Regions from separate parts of the Solibacillus sp. FSL K6-1523 genome, predicted to be linked through region 1. Evidence: riboswitches for the same ligand, from Rfam matches in the RefSeq annotation. Region 1 holds a riboswitch; the other holds the start of a gene.
What was found. A riboswitch is a leader RNA that binds a small molecule or an ion and turns the genes downstream of it on or off. The one in region 1 is predicted to bind glycine.
Positions count from the first base shown of each region.

Region 2: it holds a riboswitch for glycine, as region 1 does, so the genes downstream of both, MHI10_RS08825 (amino acid permease) here and gcvT (glycine cleavage system aminomethyltransferase GcvT) in region 1, are expected to answer to the same signal.

Region 1 is NZ_JBBOSU010000001.1:2,813,989-2,822,364, forward strand. Features, by position in the region: gene gcvPB (aminomethyl-transferring glycine dehydrogenase subunit GcvPB) at 1-1,220, opposite strand, end outside; gene gcvPA (aminomethyl-transferring glycine dehydrogenase subunit GcvPA) at 1,213-2,559, opposite strand; gene gcvT (glycine cleavage system aminomethyltransferase GcvT) at 2,581-3,684, opposite strand; glycine riboswitch at 3,820-3,926, opposite strand; glycine riboswitch at 3,930-4,022, opposite strand; gene MHI10_RS13565 (shikimate kinase) at 4,336-4,851, opposite strand; gene comGF (competence type IV pilus minor pilin ComGF) at 5,054-5,515, opposite strand; gene MHI10_RS13575 (type II secretion system protein) at 5,506-5,799, opposite strand; gene comGD (competence type IV pilus minor pilin ComGD) at 5,792-6,241, opposite strand; gene comGC (competence type IV pilus major pilin ComGC) at 6,231-6,551, opposite strand; gene comGB (competence type IV pilus assembly protein ComGB) at 6,565-7,641, opposite strand; gene comGA (competence type IV pilus ATPase ComGA) at 7,622-8,376, opposite strand, start outside.
Region 2 is NZ_JBBOSU010000001.1:1,854,515-1,862,890, reverse strand. Features, by position in the region: gene MHI10_RS08835 (MFS transporter) at 1-932, opposite strand, end outside; gene MHI10_RS08830 (DNA polymerase IV) at 1,059-2,297, opposite strand; gene MHI10_RS08825 (amino acid permease) at 2,388-3,725, opposite strand; glycine riboswitch at 3,910-3,988, opposite strand; gene MHI10_RS08820 (AraC family transcriptional regulator) at 4,372-4,821, shown strand; gene MHI10_RS08815 (GNAT family N-acetyltransferase) at 4,870-5,439, opposite strand; gene MHI10_RS08810 (nucleoside 2-deoxyribosyltransferase) at 5,482-5,958, opposite strand; gene MHI10_RS08805 (DUF1648 domain-containing protein) at 5,978-6,478, opposite strand; gene MHI10_RS08800 (chemotaxis protein CheW) at 6,599-7,087, opposite strand; gene MHI10_RS08795 (M20/M25/M40 family metallo-hydrolase) at 7,099-8,211, opposite strand; gene MHI10_RS08790 (hypothetical protein) at 8,261-8,376, opposite strand, start outside.

The DNA.
Region 1 (8,376 bases):
TCTAACAGGCGTTTTGCGATATCAAGTGTACGTACACCTAATTTCTTTTGACGACGACCTGATAATACAAACTCATGTTTACAATGACGATCAAAAGGTAAATCGAAATGCTCTTGTAAGCGACGCATCATGTAGTTTGCATTTAATACGGCATATTCTGTTACTGCTTTTAAGCCGTCTGGACCCATTGTACGGATATACGTATAGGCACGAACGTTAATACCGAAGTTACCGTAGTATGGTTTTACACGTCCGATTGATTGTGGACGGTTGTAATCGAAGTGGAACGTACCATCTTCTTTTTTCACTAATACTGGCTTTGGTAAGTATGGAATTAAGTCTGCCTTTACCCCTACTGGACCTGAACCTGGACCACCGCCACCGTGTGGACCTGTAAATGTTTTGTGTAAGTTTAAGTGTACGCAGTCAAAGCCCATATCGCCAGGACGTGCTTTACTCATAACCGCGTTTAAGTTTGCACCATCATAGTACACTTTACCGCCTACTTCATGAATAATCGCCGCCATATCTAAAATATTTTCTTCAAATAGACCAAGTGTATTCGGGTTTGTTAACATTAGTGCCGCTGTATCTGGACCAACAACACGACGTAAATCTTCAAGGTCAACCAAGCCGTCTTCACCTGATTTGATTGTAATTGTTTCAAATCCTGCTACTGTTGCAGAAGCTGGGTTTGTACCGTGTGCTGAGTCAGGAACGATGACTTTATTACGGTGCCCTTCTCCGTTTGCTTCATGGAAAGCGCGGATCATCATTAATGCTGTCCACTCACCATGTGCACCTGCAGCTGGTTGTAATGTTACTTCATCCATACCTGTAATTTCTTCTAATGAAGTTTGTAAATCATATAATAATTCCATTGCACCTTGCACCGTTGACTCATCTTGTAATGGGTGAACGTTAGCAAAACCAGAAAAACGTGCAACTGATTCATTAATTTTTGGATTGTACTTCATTGTACAAGAACCAAGTGGGTAGAATCCTGAATCTACGCCGTGGTTACGACGAGATAATGCTGTATAGTGACGCATAATATCAAGCTCAGATACTTCTGGAAGATCTGCTGCTTCCTCACGAACAAGCTCAGCTGGTAATAAATCTGTCAGGTCGAAATCTGGTACGTCTAATGGCTCTAAGTTATAGCCTACGCGACCTTCTTTCGTAATTTCAAAAATGAGTGATTGGTTTTCGTTATGCATTGTGAGCCCCCATTTCCGCAACAAGCGCATCAATTTCTTCTTTTGTGCGAATTTCTGTTACTGCGATTAATGCGTGATTTTCTAATTCTGGGTAAACACGACCTAAGTCAAATCCACCGATAATGCCTTTTTCAATTAAAGCTTTATTAATTTCAGTTACTGATTTATTCGTTTTTACTACGATTTCATTGAAGTGCGCACCTTGATAAAGCACTGTAAATCCAGCTGCTTCGAAAGCATTTTTCGCATAGCGCGTCTTCACGATGTTTTGCTTCGCCATTTCTTGCATACCTTGTTTGCCAAGTGCTGTCATTGCAACTGATGCTGCAAGTGCAAGTAATGCTTGGTTTGAACAGATGTTAGAAGTCGCTTTATCACGACGGATATGCTGTTCACGTGCTTGTAATGTTAATACGTAACCACGACGGCCATCTTGGTCAACTGTTTCACCAACTAAACGACCTGGTACTTTACGCATTAATTTCGTTGTTACTGCGAAATAACCACAGTGAGGACCACCGTAACCTTCTGCAATACCAAATACTTGTGCATCACCAACTGTAATGTCCGCACCTAATTTACCTGGAGGTGTTAATACGCCAAGTGCTAATGGGTTTGCTGAAACGATGAATAATCCTTTTGCATCATGCGCAATATCCGCCATTGCTTGTAAATTTTCTACTTGACCGAAGAAATTTGGATATTGAACGATGACACCTGCTGTTTGATCATCTATTAATTCTTTTAATGCTTCAACGTCTGTTACGCCATCTTTCGTTGGAATCGTAACAACTTCGATTGATTGACCATATGCATAAGTAGCAACAACATCTTGATATTCTGGATGTACTGCACCCGATACGAATAATTTTTTACGACGTGTATGACCTGCTGCTAACATACCTGCTTCAGCTAGTGATGTACCGCCATCATACATAGAAGAGTTCGCTAAATCCATGCCCGTAAGTTCAGCAATCATCGTTTGGTATTCAAAGATTGCTTGTAATTCCCCTTGAGAAATTTCAGGTTGGTATGGTGTGTATGCTGTATAAAACTCTGAACGTGAAATAACGTGGTCTACGATAACTGGTTTATAGTGATTGTAAACACCCGCGCCTAAAAACGATACGTTCGTTGCTGTATCTTTATTTTTCGCTGCTAGTTGTGCCAATTCTTTCGATAAGGCCGCTTCTGATTTCGCTGCTTTAATATTATATAAACCTTTAAAGCGTACTTGTTCAGGTATGTCCTCAAATAGCTCATCCACACTAGAAACTCCAATACGCTCTAACATTTCTTGCTTGTCTTGTTCCGTCATTGGTAAATAACGATGTTTCATACGTAACCCTCTTTTCGAATTTTATTTAATGCGTTTATAAAATGGTTTTTCAACAATAACCGCTTTTGCGAATTTATTGCGAATTTCGATTTCCAATTCTATTCCAACTTCTGCAAATGTTGCGTCAATTAAAGCCATTCCAATATTGCGTTTAGTCATTGGTGATTGTGTACCCGTTGTTACTTCACCGATTTCTTGACCATCTTTAAATACTTTATAGCCGTGACGTGGAATGCCTTTATCAATCATCTCAATGCCAACAGATTTACGTGTTAAACCCGCTTCTTTTTGAGCGATTAACGCTTCTTGTCCGATGAATTTCGTTTCTTTTTGAAGTTTTACGGCAAAGCCAATTCCAGCTTCTAATGGCGTAATGTCTTGTGAAAGTTCTTGACCATATAATGGTAAGCAAGCTTCAAAACGTAACGTATCACGTGCACCTAAACCAGCCGCAATAACACCTTGCTCTTTACCAGCATCTAAAATTTTATTCCATAAATCAACAATCGCAGCTGGAGCTCCGTAAATTTCGAAACCGTCCTCACCTGTGTACCCACTGCGTGAAACTATTACAGAATGACCCGCGACATTCACATTATCTTGGAATTTGAAGTACTTAATAGTCGTTAAGTCTGTATCTGTTAACGTTTGTAATACTTCTTCGGAAAGCGGTCCTTGTAGGGCAATTTGAGCAAATTCATCCGAGGCATTTGTAATTGTCACATCGCCTTCTAAATGTTCGTTCATCCAAGCGAAGTCTTTATCTGTATTAGATGCATTCACACATAGTAAATAACGGTTTTCTTCTAAACGATATGTTAATAAATCGTCGACTACACCGCCGTTTTCATAGCATAATGCGCTATATTGTGCGCCGCCAATCGCAATTTTAGAAATGTCATTTGATAGTAATTTTTGTAAGTATGGTAAAGCATCCGGACCTTCCACGAAAATTTCACCCATATGTGAAACATCAAATAGGCCTGCACGGTTACGAACTGCATCGTGTTCTTCCTTAATTGAAGAGAATTGTACCGGTAAATCCCAACCACCAAAATCAATTGTTTTCCCACCGTATTTTGCATATTCATCAAAAAGCGGTGTTCGTTTTAATTCATTTATCATGTATAGTCCTCCTTAAATTATGTAATCACTTTTAGTTGCATGGTTCGCTTTGATTTTGTCCTTTTATAGGAATAAAGAAGCTTAAAACCATAAAAGGGCAAAAAAATAGACAGACGAATCCCTTTTAATGAGATTCTCTGTCCTTGCACCTGAAAGTTACACCTAAAATTGAAATTCCCTTCACATTTTAGGCTTTCCCCTTTGGTGGCTGTAATAGTACAACATCACAGCTCTCTCCAGAGTTGCGTCCAATACGAGTCTTTTTGCCTGAGAGATTCATAGACCCTCTATTTGCTCCTTCGGCGACGTGACTTCACGTTCTCTCCCCGTATCTTCATCCGCATTACTATATAGCTAAGTTAATCTATATCAATTATGCCTCGGCGTAATTGCGTCCAGATTTTTCGAGGGCCCACAGGACGTGGGTCAGTCAGCAGTTGTCACACGATGTGACGTTTTTAGGCTGACTTCCTTCTTCTCTTAAAAATCTGTGACATCCGCCGGGGCTTGACTTGATTCAACCGAGGTTTGAACCCCGGTTGAATCAAGTCAATTAAGATAACTCTTAGCCATATCCTAACATTGAATGTAATGAGAACGCAATCTTTTTTTAATAATAGATAAAACACGAACCTAAACAACAATTCCACATCAATTGTTCGACTTTAGGCGATTCACTTGAAAGCCTATATACTCAACTATTTGCCTTAACGAACGATTGGCTGTCAATACTTGAATATGACCTGCTTCCCGGTAAATTTTCCTTCTGTACAAATACAGTTCTTTCAATTCTTGCTCTGTGGATGTTTGAACGATTGGACGATTTTTATCATTTCGAATACGCATATAAATATCATCAAAAAGTGCATCTAAGAAAAATACCAAGCCTGTCCGTCGCATAATTCTACGATTTTCTTCACGAATCGCAACGCCACCGCCTGTCGCAATAATGCAAGCTTCATCTCGGAAAGAGCGTAAAAACTCAGTTTCAATCTCTCGAAAGCGCGATTCTCCATATTTTTCAAATATCTCGGGTATTGTCATCCCTTGTTGCCTTACAATTTCATGGTCCATATCATAGTAAGGCATTTTAAGATAATAACTTAAGCGCCTTCCGATCGCACTTTTTCCACATCCCATAAAGCCAACTAAATATATTTTTCGCATGCAAATCACCTTCTTCTATAAACGTGCTACTTCAATTCATTATTCATTCAAAGTACTTAGTATATTTATCGTAGCACGAACGTAAATAGATTCCAATGAATTATATGTTTTTAATTGTGCAAAATAGGCATTTGTATATAGTAATACAGCCCCTGTCACAATAAATAATAAAATAATTGCACATGGAAAAATAATTCCCCGTTCATTCTTTAGCAACTGGCAAAACCATACGCCTTTCCCTCCTCGTCCCATCACGCATCACAACTTTCACTAATATTTCATTATTATCGACTAGTAAATTCCACGATCCCACATAAGGTAAGAGGATTTCATTCCCACCTAAATTGGAGCGTTTACGAATATGCAATTCAGAACGATCAAAAACAAAATACTTCCCATCTTCCGCATCAAGTAACTCCATTTGTAAACTAGAGCTAGAATTCAGCATCCCGGTTACCGAACGTGCATTGTACTGATTTAAATCATAAATAAATAACTCCCAATTGACTTCATCCTTCATTTTGTCCAGGTTAATAATATCTCGAAACCAAAAAATTAAGAGTAAGCTTATATTGGCAAATAAAATAAAAATCATGAGTTGAAAAATACTTTCCAAAAATGTAAAGCCCTGTTCATTTCGCAAATACCCATTCTTTACACGCATAGTTCATATTCCTCTAAATCGGCATCATACTTGACACAAACTGAACCTAAATCAAAATTCCAAAAGTATGAAATACCTTCAATCTCTTGCACGCCACTCCATTCGCCATATCTTTGCTGCAGTAATGCGCCATTGAAAGCCACTTCAGCCGCATGTGTTTGCCGTTTTTGTCCCTCCAACTGCTGTTTCATATGGAAAGTTAGCGGAACGAGGCTCGCACTTAGAAAAAATAAAATCACAACAGCTAACAATGCCTCGACAAACGAAAAGCCTTGTTCAGTCATCCCTTGTTAACCTTCCTTTCCCTATGTTAATTTTGTAGCCATACATTTCCTCCTCATAATAAAAAGCCATGCTTCCGAACGATTGCAAATTGCCATTGACTCGAAAATGTAACCTCGGATTCGGTGTGGATACATGGAATTCCATCCCTTCTGGAAGTTGCATCGTATCAATCACTTCCGCGCCTACATAATACCTAATAACTAATTTTGTATTATCATACACATCCATTACGATAGCCTTTTGTTCTTCAATCGCTGTCATTTGTGCCATGCGAATTAATAATTCCACTTCGTCCATCGTTTTTAATACGGTGAGCCGATTAAGTTTACTATTTGAAAAATAAAATATGGATGAACATAAAATTACCATAATGGCTAGTACGATTAACATTTCCAATAAAGTAAAACCACGTTCGTTGCGAAGGTATCGTTTAATCTCCACTCACTTGTGCGGCTGATTCAACCTTCCCCTCTGCGTCAATCGTTACTTGCTCCCCATTTGGACATTCTTTATTCGTTTCTGGCACATAGCCTGCCGTCACTAAATCATCCATCGACGTTGGAAAGCTTTTATTTTCCAACTTATAGGCCTCGACTTGTCCTTGTATCATCACAACGTAGGCATCACACCCCTTTTCATCAATAGATGCGAAATGTTTGGATACATTGGGTATCGTAATTAGAATTAAAATCGAGATAATTAAAAGAACAACTAGCATTTCCACCAAAGTAAAACCACGTTCATTTTTCATGTTTTTTCCCCTCTCAAATAAAATCTAATACGTCATACATCGGAAGCAATATGCTCAAATACGCAGCAATTACACAGGCTGCAATAATCATAAATAATAGTGGCTGAATCATTGTCATCAAAAAGCGGATTGTCACCTGTAAACGAGTATCTAATAGCTCACAATATAAAATCAATTCACGCCCAAGCATGCCACTCGATTCCCCGTGTGCGATAAAATGCTCAAACTTTGGATAAAAGTAGCCATCGATTTGAACTGCTTCCGCTAATGTATCTCCTAAAACCACTTTTTCTTGTAGTACTTGCGCGACATAAGCTATTTGAATTTGGTGTTCCTGTTTTTTTAAATGGCCGAGCGCATGCTGTAAGGAAAAGCCTGCAAGTAGTAAATTTCCTAATACTCTTGAAAAATGCCGGGTTAATAATAATTTCCAAAAGTGGCCAAGCAAAGGGATTTTAAAGAGGAGAGATAACTGAAGATCCACACGTTTTCGTTTAATATAAAAAATAAAAGCGGCTACCACACTTAATAAAATTGCTACTAATACAATGATATAATCAGGCATATGCAAAAAGAATTTAGACCATTGCACACTTGTCGACGTATCATTTTGAGCTCTGGATGTAACCATTGTTGAGATATTTGGTAAAAAAAATGTCCGGAAGGCGAGAAATAATCCCATTAAAAATACAAATAACAAAACGGGATAGGATAGCACCTTCACTAATTTCGATTTCATTTCTTGTTGAAATGTTAGCTGCTGGGAAACAATCTGAACAGTTTCCGCTAACTGACCCGTCAATTCTGCTAATTCAATCGACACCAAATACTGTTTTTCCAAGCCTAAAAGTTTTAAAACCTGTGTAGCACCTCCACCATCATGAAGTACCTCTTTCACACTTTCTTGCATTTCTTCATATTGCTTCATATGAAACGGTAACAGCATTTGAATGCAATGCGCGAATGTATAACCTTCTTTTAGAAGATCCCCTATTCGTTCTAAAAATGTTGGAAAATCTGACACTTTTGCTTTACGAAAACTTATAACACTAAAATTTGCAACACGCCCCCTAAGAAGAGGTAGGTTCATACAATTTCACCCCTAATTTTGCCCTTTGACCAGCTAATGTTTGCTCATAGGGAAGCGTATATTTTCGGTGCTGGGCGATTTCATTTAAAGCGGTTTCTAGCGTAGCTTCAGAAAGTATTTCAAACAACGCTTTTTGCTCATCTTGCTCTGTACTGATCAACGTTTGCGAAACAACGGCAATGAGCATTTGACGCATCTCCTCCACTGAAACCTCTAAATCCATCAAGCGGTACAAACAATTGATTGTATCCTTGGCATGAATCGTTGAAATGACTAAATGACCTGTAAATGCGGCTTGAATGGCAATTTTCGCGGTTTCTTTATCACGAATTTCTCCAACCATAATAACATCCGGAGAATGGCGTAAAATCGCCTTTAGCCCCGCTGCATACGTAACACCTGCGCGCTCATTTACTTGAATTTGTAACAGTTGCTCCTGGCTACTTTCTACTGGGTCTTCGAGTGATATAACGTGACGAGATAACTCGTTGGAACAATATTGTACAAGCGAATACAGAGAAGTTGTTTTTCCAGAACCGGTTGCACCACTTATTAGCAATAAACCTTGCGATTGCGTAATAAGCTCACATAGCTCCGTTGCAGTTTTTGTGTCATAACATAGAGTTGAAATGGGAAGTGTGTAATTTTGACGTAATAAACGAATGGCTAAACTCTCTTTTTGAAAGGCTGATGGCAAAGTGGAAATTCGGAAGGAATAGAAATGGTCATTAAGCT
Region 2 (8,376 bases), 960 kb from region 1:
AATGCGCCTCCATATGCTTTCATTAACCCATTATTCCATTGAAACTTGTCTTTTTTCTGTGAACTTGATTTTTTAGTGAGTGGCGTCTTCCGTAAAAATAAAAGCATCCCTATTAATGATAACAATCCATATAGGGCAACTAAACTTAACACATTTGGTACAGAAATTTTACTCGCTAAAATACCACTCGTAGCAGGACCAACAATTGCCGCGATTCCTACAAAGGAACCCGTAATCGCACTTCCGCTCCCCTGCTTTGAATTTGCCGTAGTGTTCGCTAATAACGTAAAAGCAGCTGGTGTTATAAAACCACTACTAAAGCCATGTATACAACGGACAATTAATAAAGTTGTCGTGTCATCAACAAATTGATACGCGAACAATGATAGAACAGACGCAATTAAGCCAAAAACAAGTATTTTAAAAGCCCCTATTTTGTCTGTAAAAACGCCAGAAAATATATTACCAAACGTATTCATAAAGGAATACATGCCTACAACAATTCCGGCGATAAATGTCGTCGCACCAATAGATAGCGCATATGTACTCATAACAGGTAGCTGTACAAATAGATCAAAAAATGAGAAGAAAATGATGACATACACAAGCCATTGCTTTGGAATTGGTTTAACTTGGAATTGTGGTTGCATTTTCTTTAATTTCAACTCATAAATGAAGTTACCAAACGGTATAAATGCAACAATAATGGCAGAAATGGACCAAATAATATTCCACCTAATGCGGATTTGAACAAGGGCGATTGCGATTATATATAAAACGAAAATCCCACCGTGTAAACTACCATTAATCGTGACGAAAATTGGCATATTTGCAAAATATTTAAGTGGCATGGCGATACATAATAGCGTAATAAGTGATACGCCATCTAATATTCCCATTATCCTTAAAAAACGTATCGGATGAATGTCCAACTCCTCCTCCATAGCAAAATCGTACATCTCATTATAGCATGGAGTAGGACAAGAAACCTATTTGAAACAATTATTCATCCGATAAATAGTCGATTCGTGTCTAAATATAGAAAAATTCAGTGCTCGTTATAAATCTTGCTTATGATCTTCCAAAAAGTCTTTACTGAAGCTTGTTTTAGAAGCATAACTTGATTTTTTTGCGCGTACTCCCCTTTGTAAACTCCCTTTCCCAAACTTCTTTTCGATTGACTGAACAAGTTCAACAATCGGTTCGTCTTTCGCATGCTGTTCAAAGTTAAATATATTCAATTGCTGCGTCGTTTCTGCTTGATCAACAACATTTGATACGGTAATCCCCACGAGCCTTACCGGAGTTTCATCCCAATTTTGGGTAAATAGTTTCCAAGCAATATCAAAAATCGCATCCGCATTTTGAAGCGCATTTCGAACCGATTTGCTCCGTGTTTGATTTTTCCATTCAAAATTACGAATTTGAATACTGACCGTTGTACCAACTAAATATTTCGCCTTTAAACGCTCTGCTACACTGCGACTTAATTTTTCAAACGTCTCTTTCAAAATGTAATATTCGGTTTCATCCCTTGGTAATGTCGTGGAATTGCCCACACTTTTCGTATCATAAATCGAATTGGGATCGACATTTCGCTCGTCTATCCCGTTCGCTCTATTTTTTAAGCGCACCCCATTCTTCCCTAATTTGTTTTGAAGCATCCGTTCATCCGCATTTGCCAAATCGCCTATTGTCAAAATCCCAAATGTTGCTAATTTTTTAGCAGTACTTTCCCCAATACCATGCATTTCAATCACTTTTTGCGGCCATAACAATTGTTGGATTTCACGCTTCCGCAGTACGGTAATTCCGAGTGGCTTTTTCATGTCCGATGCGGTTTTCGCTAAAAACTTATTCGGTGCAATGCCAATCGAACAAGGTAAATCTAGTTCAGTTATTATGCGTTGCTGGATTTCCTCAGCAATTTTCACAGGATGCTGTGTTTTCGAACGTTCGGTAACATCTAAGTAACCTTCATCAATCGAAACAGGTTCAACTAAATCTGTATAGCTTCGTAAAATCGTAAATATTGCCGCACTTGCGACCCGGTACTTAGCAAAATCGGGTGGTAATAATAGCAACTGTGGACATTTTCTCATTGCTTCTCCAACCGTCATTGTTGTATAAATCCCATGCGCCCTTGCCTCATATGAGCTCGTTACAATAATCCCTCGACGCTCTTTCACATTCCCTGCAATCGCAATCGGTTTTCCTTTTAAGCTCGGATCATGTGCTTGTTCAACAGACGCATAAAAACTATTCATATCCACATGAAAAATAACCCTTCCCGCCACTATTCCCACCGCCTTTTCCTCTATTTTAATATGAATTATAACTGGAATCAAAAAAATCCGAACTTCAGTCAGTGAAGTTCGGACTACTTGTTATTTTCTTTTCATTCGATAAAGCACGAATAGCAAAATAAACCAAAGCGGTGTGAGCATTAACGCTGTTCGAGTCGCTTCTGAAATCGCCATAATGACAAGTAAAAATGCGAAGAAAGCTAATACTAAATAGTTAATAAACGGTGTTAATGGTGCTTTAAAAGTAGAAGTTGCATGCAATTCTGGGTGACGTTTTTTATAAAGAATATGCGAAATTAAAATGATGCTCCATACCCAAATAAAACAAATCGCACTAATCGTCGTGACAATTCCAAAAGCATCCTCTGGCATGAAATAACTTAATAACGCTCCAATTGACACGACAACTGCTGAAAAAATTAAACCGTTTTGTGGCACACTTCTTTTATTTAAAGTACCGAATTTTTTTGAAGCTTGATTGTTCGAGCCAAGACTAAACAACATACGGCTCGTTGAAAATAAACCACTATTTCCGGCAGATGCTGCGGATGTTAATACAACAAAGTTAATTAATCCCGCTGCCACTGGAATGCCGACTAATGCAAACACTTGCACAAATGGCGAGCTTTCCGCACTTAATGTATTCCATGGATTGATCGTTAAAATGATGAATAACGCACCAACGTAAAATAATAAAATACGCAGTGGAATTTTATTAATCGCAGAAGGAATATTTTTTTGCGGATTCGCTGTTTCCGCTGCCGAAACACCGACTAATTCTACCCCAACGAAGGCAAATACGACCATTTGGAAGGCCATTAAGAAGCCAAATGCGCCATTCGGGAATAATCCACCATGTTCCCACAAATTCGATACGGCTACTTGACCTGTGTTTGTTTCAAATCCAATAATTAATAAAATAACGCCAATTACGATTAATGCTACAATCGTAATAATTTTAATGAGCGCAAACCAAAACTCTAACTCTCCGAAAAGTTTTACCGTTAATAAATTTAAACCTAGTAATACGACTAAACAAGCAATTGCTGGCACCCATTGCGGGATGTCAAACCAATACTGTGTGTACATGCCGACCGCAATAATGTCGGCCATTGCAGTCATGATCCAGCAAAACCAATACGTCCATCCTGTCACATAGCCTGCCCAATCCCCTATGTATTCTGTCGCAAATTCAGTGAAGGATTGATAGCCGCCTTTTGATAGTAATAATTCTCCTAATGCACGCATAACGAAAAATAGTGCAATGCCGACAATTAAATACGCCAAAATAATAGATGGCCCTGCTAATGCAATCGCTTTACCCGAGCCTAAAAATAACCCTGTCCCAATCGTTCCACCAATTGCGATCAATTGAACATGTCGATTTTTTAGTTCTCGTTTTAACTGTTGTTGTGCCAAGATGTTTTCCTCCGATATCATTATTTTGCTCCATATTTTTCGTATGGATCGAAATAATAGCGATGAGGTTCGCGGTGAATCATTTTTCCTGAAAAAAAGAGACTGATCCCTAAAATGGAATCAGTCTCTATAACTTAAGAATAAAAAATAACAACGTTTTTAAACACAAAAAAACGTCTACTATTATTACCCTTCTGTCCTTTTGCCTGAGATTGTGAACCCTTCGGCGACGCAATTGATGCGCTCTCTCCAGAAACTGCTCCCGTTTGTAGTTTTATCCACAACGATCTACGCAATGATACTTTATGCATTTGTATGCCTATTTGGTGTTGAAAATTTCCAACATCTAATAACTCGCGTCCAACACTATTATTGTACTATATCATATACTACCAACTAATTTATTGTATTACAATAGGAATTTTCAATAAGTACTAGTGATGGGTGTATTCAATAGCATATTTCTTACATTTTTATTAAATTCTATTCATAAGGAAGAGAATTATCGAATAAGAAATCCTTTCTAAATTTTATTATGCAGGGAAATAACCGGTAAATTATACCGGCACCTAATCCAATTTTTTAAAAAAGAGCTTGAAAAACATTTTATATCGTATTACCTTTTCTAGGAAGGGAGGAATAAAATATGCAATTAACTATTGAAGAATTACCTGAATCAAGGATTGCTTATTTCCGTAACGTTGGAGCGTACGGTGAAAAGCAAAATAAAGAATTAATGGAGTCATTTAAAAGATGGGCACAGTTGAATGGGTTATTTGAGAATTCTATAATTTTAGGTATCCCACAAGATAACCCAGAGGTGACCCCTAAAGCAGAATGTCGTTATGATGTTTGCGTTGTAATAGATAAAGTTTTTCAAGTGGAAGAACCTGCTCAAGTTGGTACTTTTGCTGGCGGGAAATATGCTATTTTCTTGCTTGACCATACAAAAGAGGCAGTTAGCGAATTTTGGGGCACTATCTTTTCTGAAATAGATAAAAATAATTTAGCCGTCAGAGAACAACCCATTATTGAAAGATATACTTCTACAATGATCGCTAACCATTTGTGTGAAATATTAGTCCCTGTACAGTAAAAAAATGGAAAAGGGCTGGTTGTACGCCCTTTTCCACTTTGATTTCCCTTATAAAAGCTCAGCCAAGAAACGTTTTTTCATTTCCGGCCATTCTTCAATTGTAATACTGTACATTACAGTATGGCGAATCGTGCCTTCTTTTCGAATCATATGGTTGCGTAAAATGCCCTCTTTTACGGCACCTAGACGCTCGATCGCTTTTTGCGAGCGGATATTTTCATGACCTGTTTTAATTTGAATGCGATTTAAACCAAGTTCTTCAAAACCATGTTGCAATAATAAAAATTTGCAGTTTGTATTTATGTTTGAACGCCAATATGCAGGTGTGAGCCAAGTAGAGCCGATTTCGAGGCATTTATGTGCCATTGAAATATCCATAAAAGTAGTCGAACCAATTACTTCATTTGTTTGTGCATCAATAATGACGAATTGAAAATCGGTTTTCGCTTCTCGCTTTTTTATACCGTCTTCTACATATTGAACAACACTTTCCAGGTCAAATAATGTTACCGACAAATGCTCCCAAATTTCAGGAAACTGCGCTGTTTTATATATTCCGTCAATATGCTCAGTGTTAATTGGTACTAATTTCACAACTTCATTTTCTAAGACTTTCATCTACTTTTCCCCACCTTTAACGTTTAGTTTTAAAACTCCCATTCAAACATGTAACTTTATTTCTTCCACTACTTCTTCCATTGTTGTAACAATTTTACCGTTTCGCTTAATGAGTCCCACAACGAATAAATTGCGGTAAATAAATTGATTTTCTGTGCCGTCTTCAATTAACGCTTCAATTTTTTTCGTATTTGTACGTCCCATTTGGCGCACATCTGAAAACAGCGCAATAATTGGTCGATTTAATGCAGAAAATGCACCGATTTCTGCTGCTACACCTGAGTCAATTTCAATGCCATCAATAACAGCAATTAATACATCACTTACTTGCAAGCTTGCTAAATCCGCCTCTGCAATCGCTAAACTATTGGCATAACTATTTTTATCATTAATCGCCGCATTTTCTTGTGGCACATACAATTCAATCGTTGGCACAGCTTCACGTATTTTCGCTGCCAACACCTCATTGACGTAACGATCTCCTATTGAAAATAAACCATTTGCTAAATATGCTTTCATTTTTATTACTCCATTTCAATTATTTAATTTTTGAACTAACAATTATTTTCCATATCATGACGGCAAACAACGCGACAAGTATGAGTGCAAATGAAATGCCTAGTGAAGTATCGTCACCTAAAGAAATGCTGATACTTTCATAAACAAGTAAGGCAAATAACAGATTTACAATGTTTTTCATATAGTTTAACATTTGCCGACTATTTAAGTAAAAGGCGTGGACATTCGCATCACATAGCCTTTCCGGGTAATTATGGACATGTGGATACCGTTCAATAAGCTCCATGAAAAACGTTACCACAATCGCGATAACTGGCAAAATGAGAAGTTCATATTTTGACCCCCAGCGATCCACTTCTCCAACTGCATTGAAATGTGCAGGTACTTCCGCTGGTAATGAAAACCATTTCAATAGCAAGTAAACAATCATTGCAACAAGTGATACGTACCCAATGACGTTCGCTGCACGTTCTGAAGTTGATTTCTCGATTTGTAAAACTGGTCGATAATATGTATTCATTAACACCATCCTTCCCAAATATACGAGTCGCGGTGCTATAAAGTTCCAATTATTTGGTTAACTATTCAACTTGAAAAAACGCACATCATTTTTCGATATGCGTTTTTTTGCCTAGCCCTTTTATATTGAAGTTTCTTCTGTTTCATTTTCAAGCATTTTGTGTAAGTATTGAACAATTTCACGAATACCTTCTAGTGAATTGACTAAAATATTGGGATCAATGCAAGAAATCATGCGGTCTTCTAAATTCGCAACCGCTGTAAAATATTTCGTTTTCTCATAATTCACCAATCCCATTTGCTTAATCAGTTCTGGCGCAATATTTAAAATTTCTCTCGCATCTGAAACATATAAACCATAATTCACAAGCTCGGTATTTAAAATGATGACACGGGCAATATCTCCCGACGTCGAACGATTGTATAAAATTCGTTGTAAATCAATTACTGGAATTAGCTCTCCGCGATTTCTCGAGAAGCCTAATAAATAGCTCGGTAAATGCGGAATCGGTGTAACACGCTCCAACTTTTCAATCGACACAACTTGCTCAATTGGCACTGCATATTCTTCGTTTCCACATGCAAACACGACCGCTTGTTCAAAATTCATGTTGCCACCTCCTACTTTGTTGTTTGTTTCACAACTTCCACTAATAAATCAGCTAATTTTTCTAACTCTTCAACTGGCATTCTTTCATTTGTCGTATGAATTTCCTCATAGCCTACTGATAAATTAACAGTTGGAATACCGAACCCCGCGATTACATTGGCATCGCTACCGCCACCAGAAATACCTAGTAATGGCGTACGGTCTACTGCTTCAACCGCAGCCATCGCAATTTGAACGACTTTATCTTGTTCCGTCACGCGGAAACCTGGGTACATTAATTTTACTTCAACCTCGGCACGACCGCCATTTTCCTGTGCAATTCGCTCAAATGTTTCTTTCATATGAGCCGTTTGCACGTTTAATTTGGCTTCGTCGATTGAACGCGCTTCAGCAAGGATATTCACTTCATCACAAACGATATTTGTCGCTTGTCCACCTTCAAAACGCCCAATATTTGCAGTCGTTTCTTCATCTAAACGCCCTAATTTCATTTGCGCAACTGCTTTGGCAGCAAGTGTAATCGCAGAAATCCCTTTTTCTGGTGCAACACCAGCGTGAGCCGTTTTACCGATTATTTTTGCCATTACTTTTGCTTGGAATGGTGCCGCTACAACGATACCGCCCACTTTTCCATCACTATCAACGGCGAAACCATATTTTGCATTAATCAGTGTTGGGTCCAATTCTTTTGCACCAACTAAGCCACTTTCTTCACCAGCAGTAATAATGAATTGAATCGTCCCATGTGCAATATTTTGTTCTTTTAAACGACGTGCCATTTCAAATAAAGCCGCCACCCCTGCTTTATCATCTGCACCTAAAATCGTCGTGCCATCCGAATAAATATAGCCATCTTCACGAATTTCAGGCTTAATCCCTTTGCCCGGCACGACCGTATCCATATGTACTGTAAAGTAAATCGGATCAATTGCCTGATCACCATGCAATGTTGCAATAATATTTCCTGCACCATGACCTGTGCGCGTATGTGAATCATCTTGGAAAACGTCAAAGCCCATTTCAGTCAGCTTTTCTACTAATACAGGTGCAATAATTTCCTCATGTTTTGTTTCAGAATCAATTTGTACTAATTCTAAAAATTCATTAACTAAACGACTATTCATCTCGAAACACTCCCCTTTATTAAAACTAGCTATCCCTTATTTTACGCCGCTATTTTTGAAAAAACAATGCTTGTTCATCGGATTCGTAAATGGCTTGCTTTTGTGTCAAAATTTCCTGTTGCTTCTCCAATGTAGTATCTAGCTTTATTTGAAGTTGCTGCAATG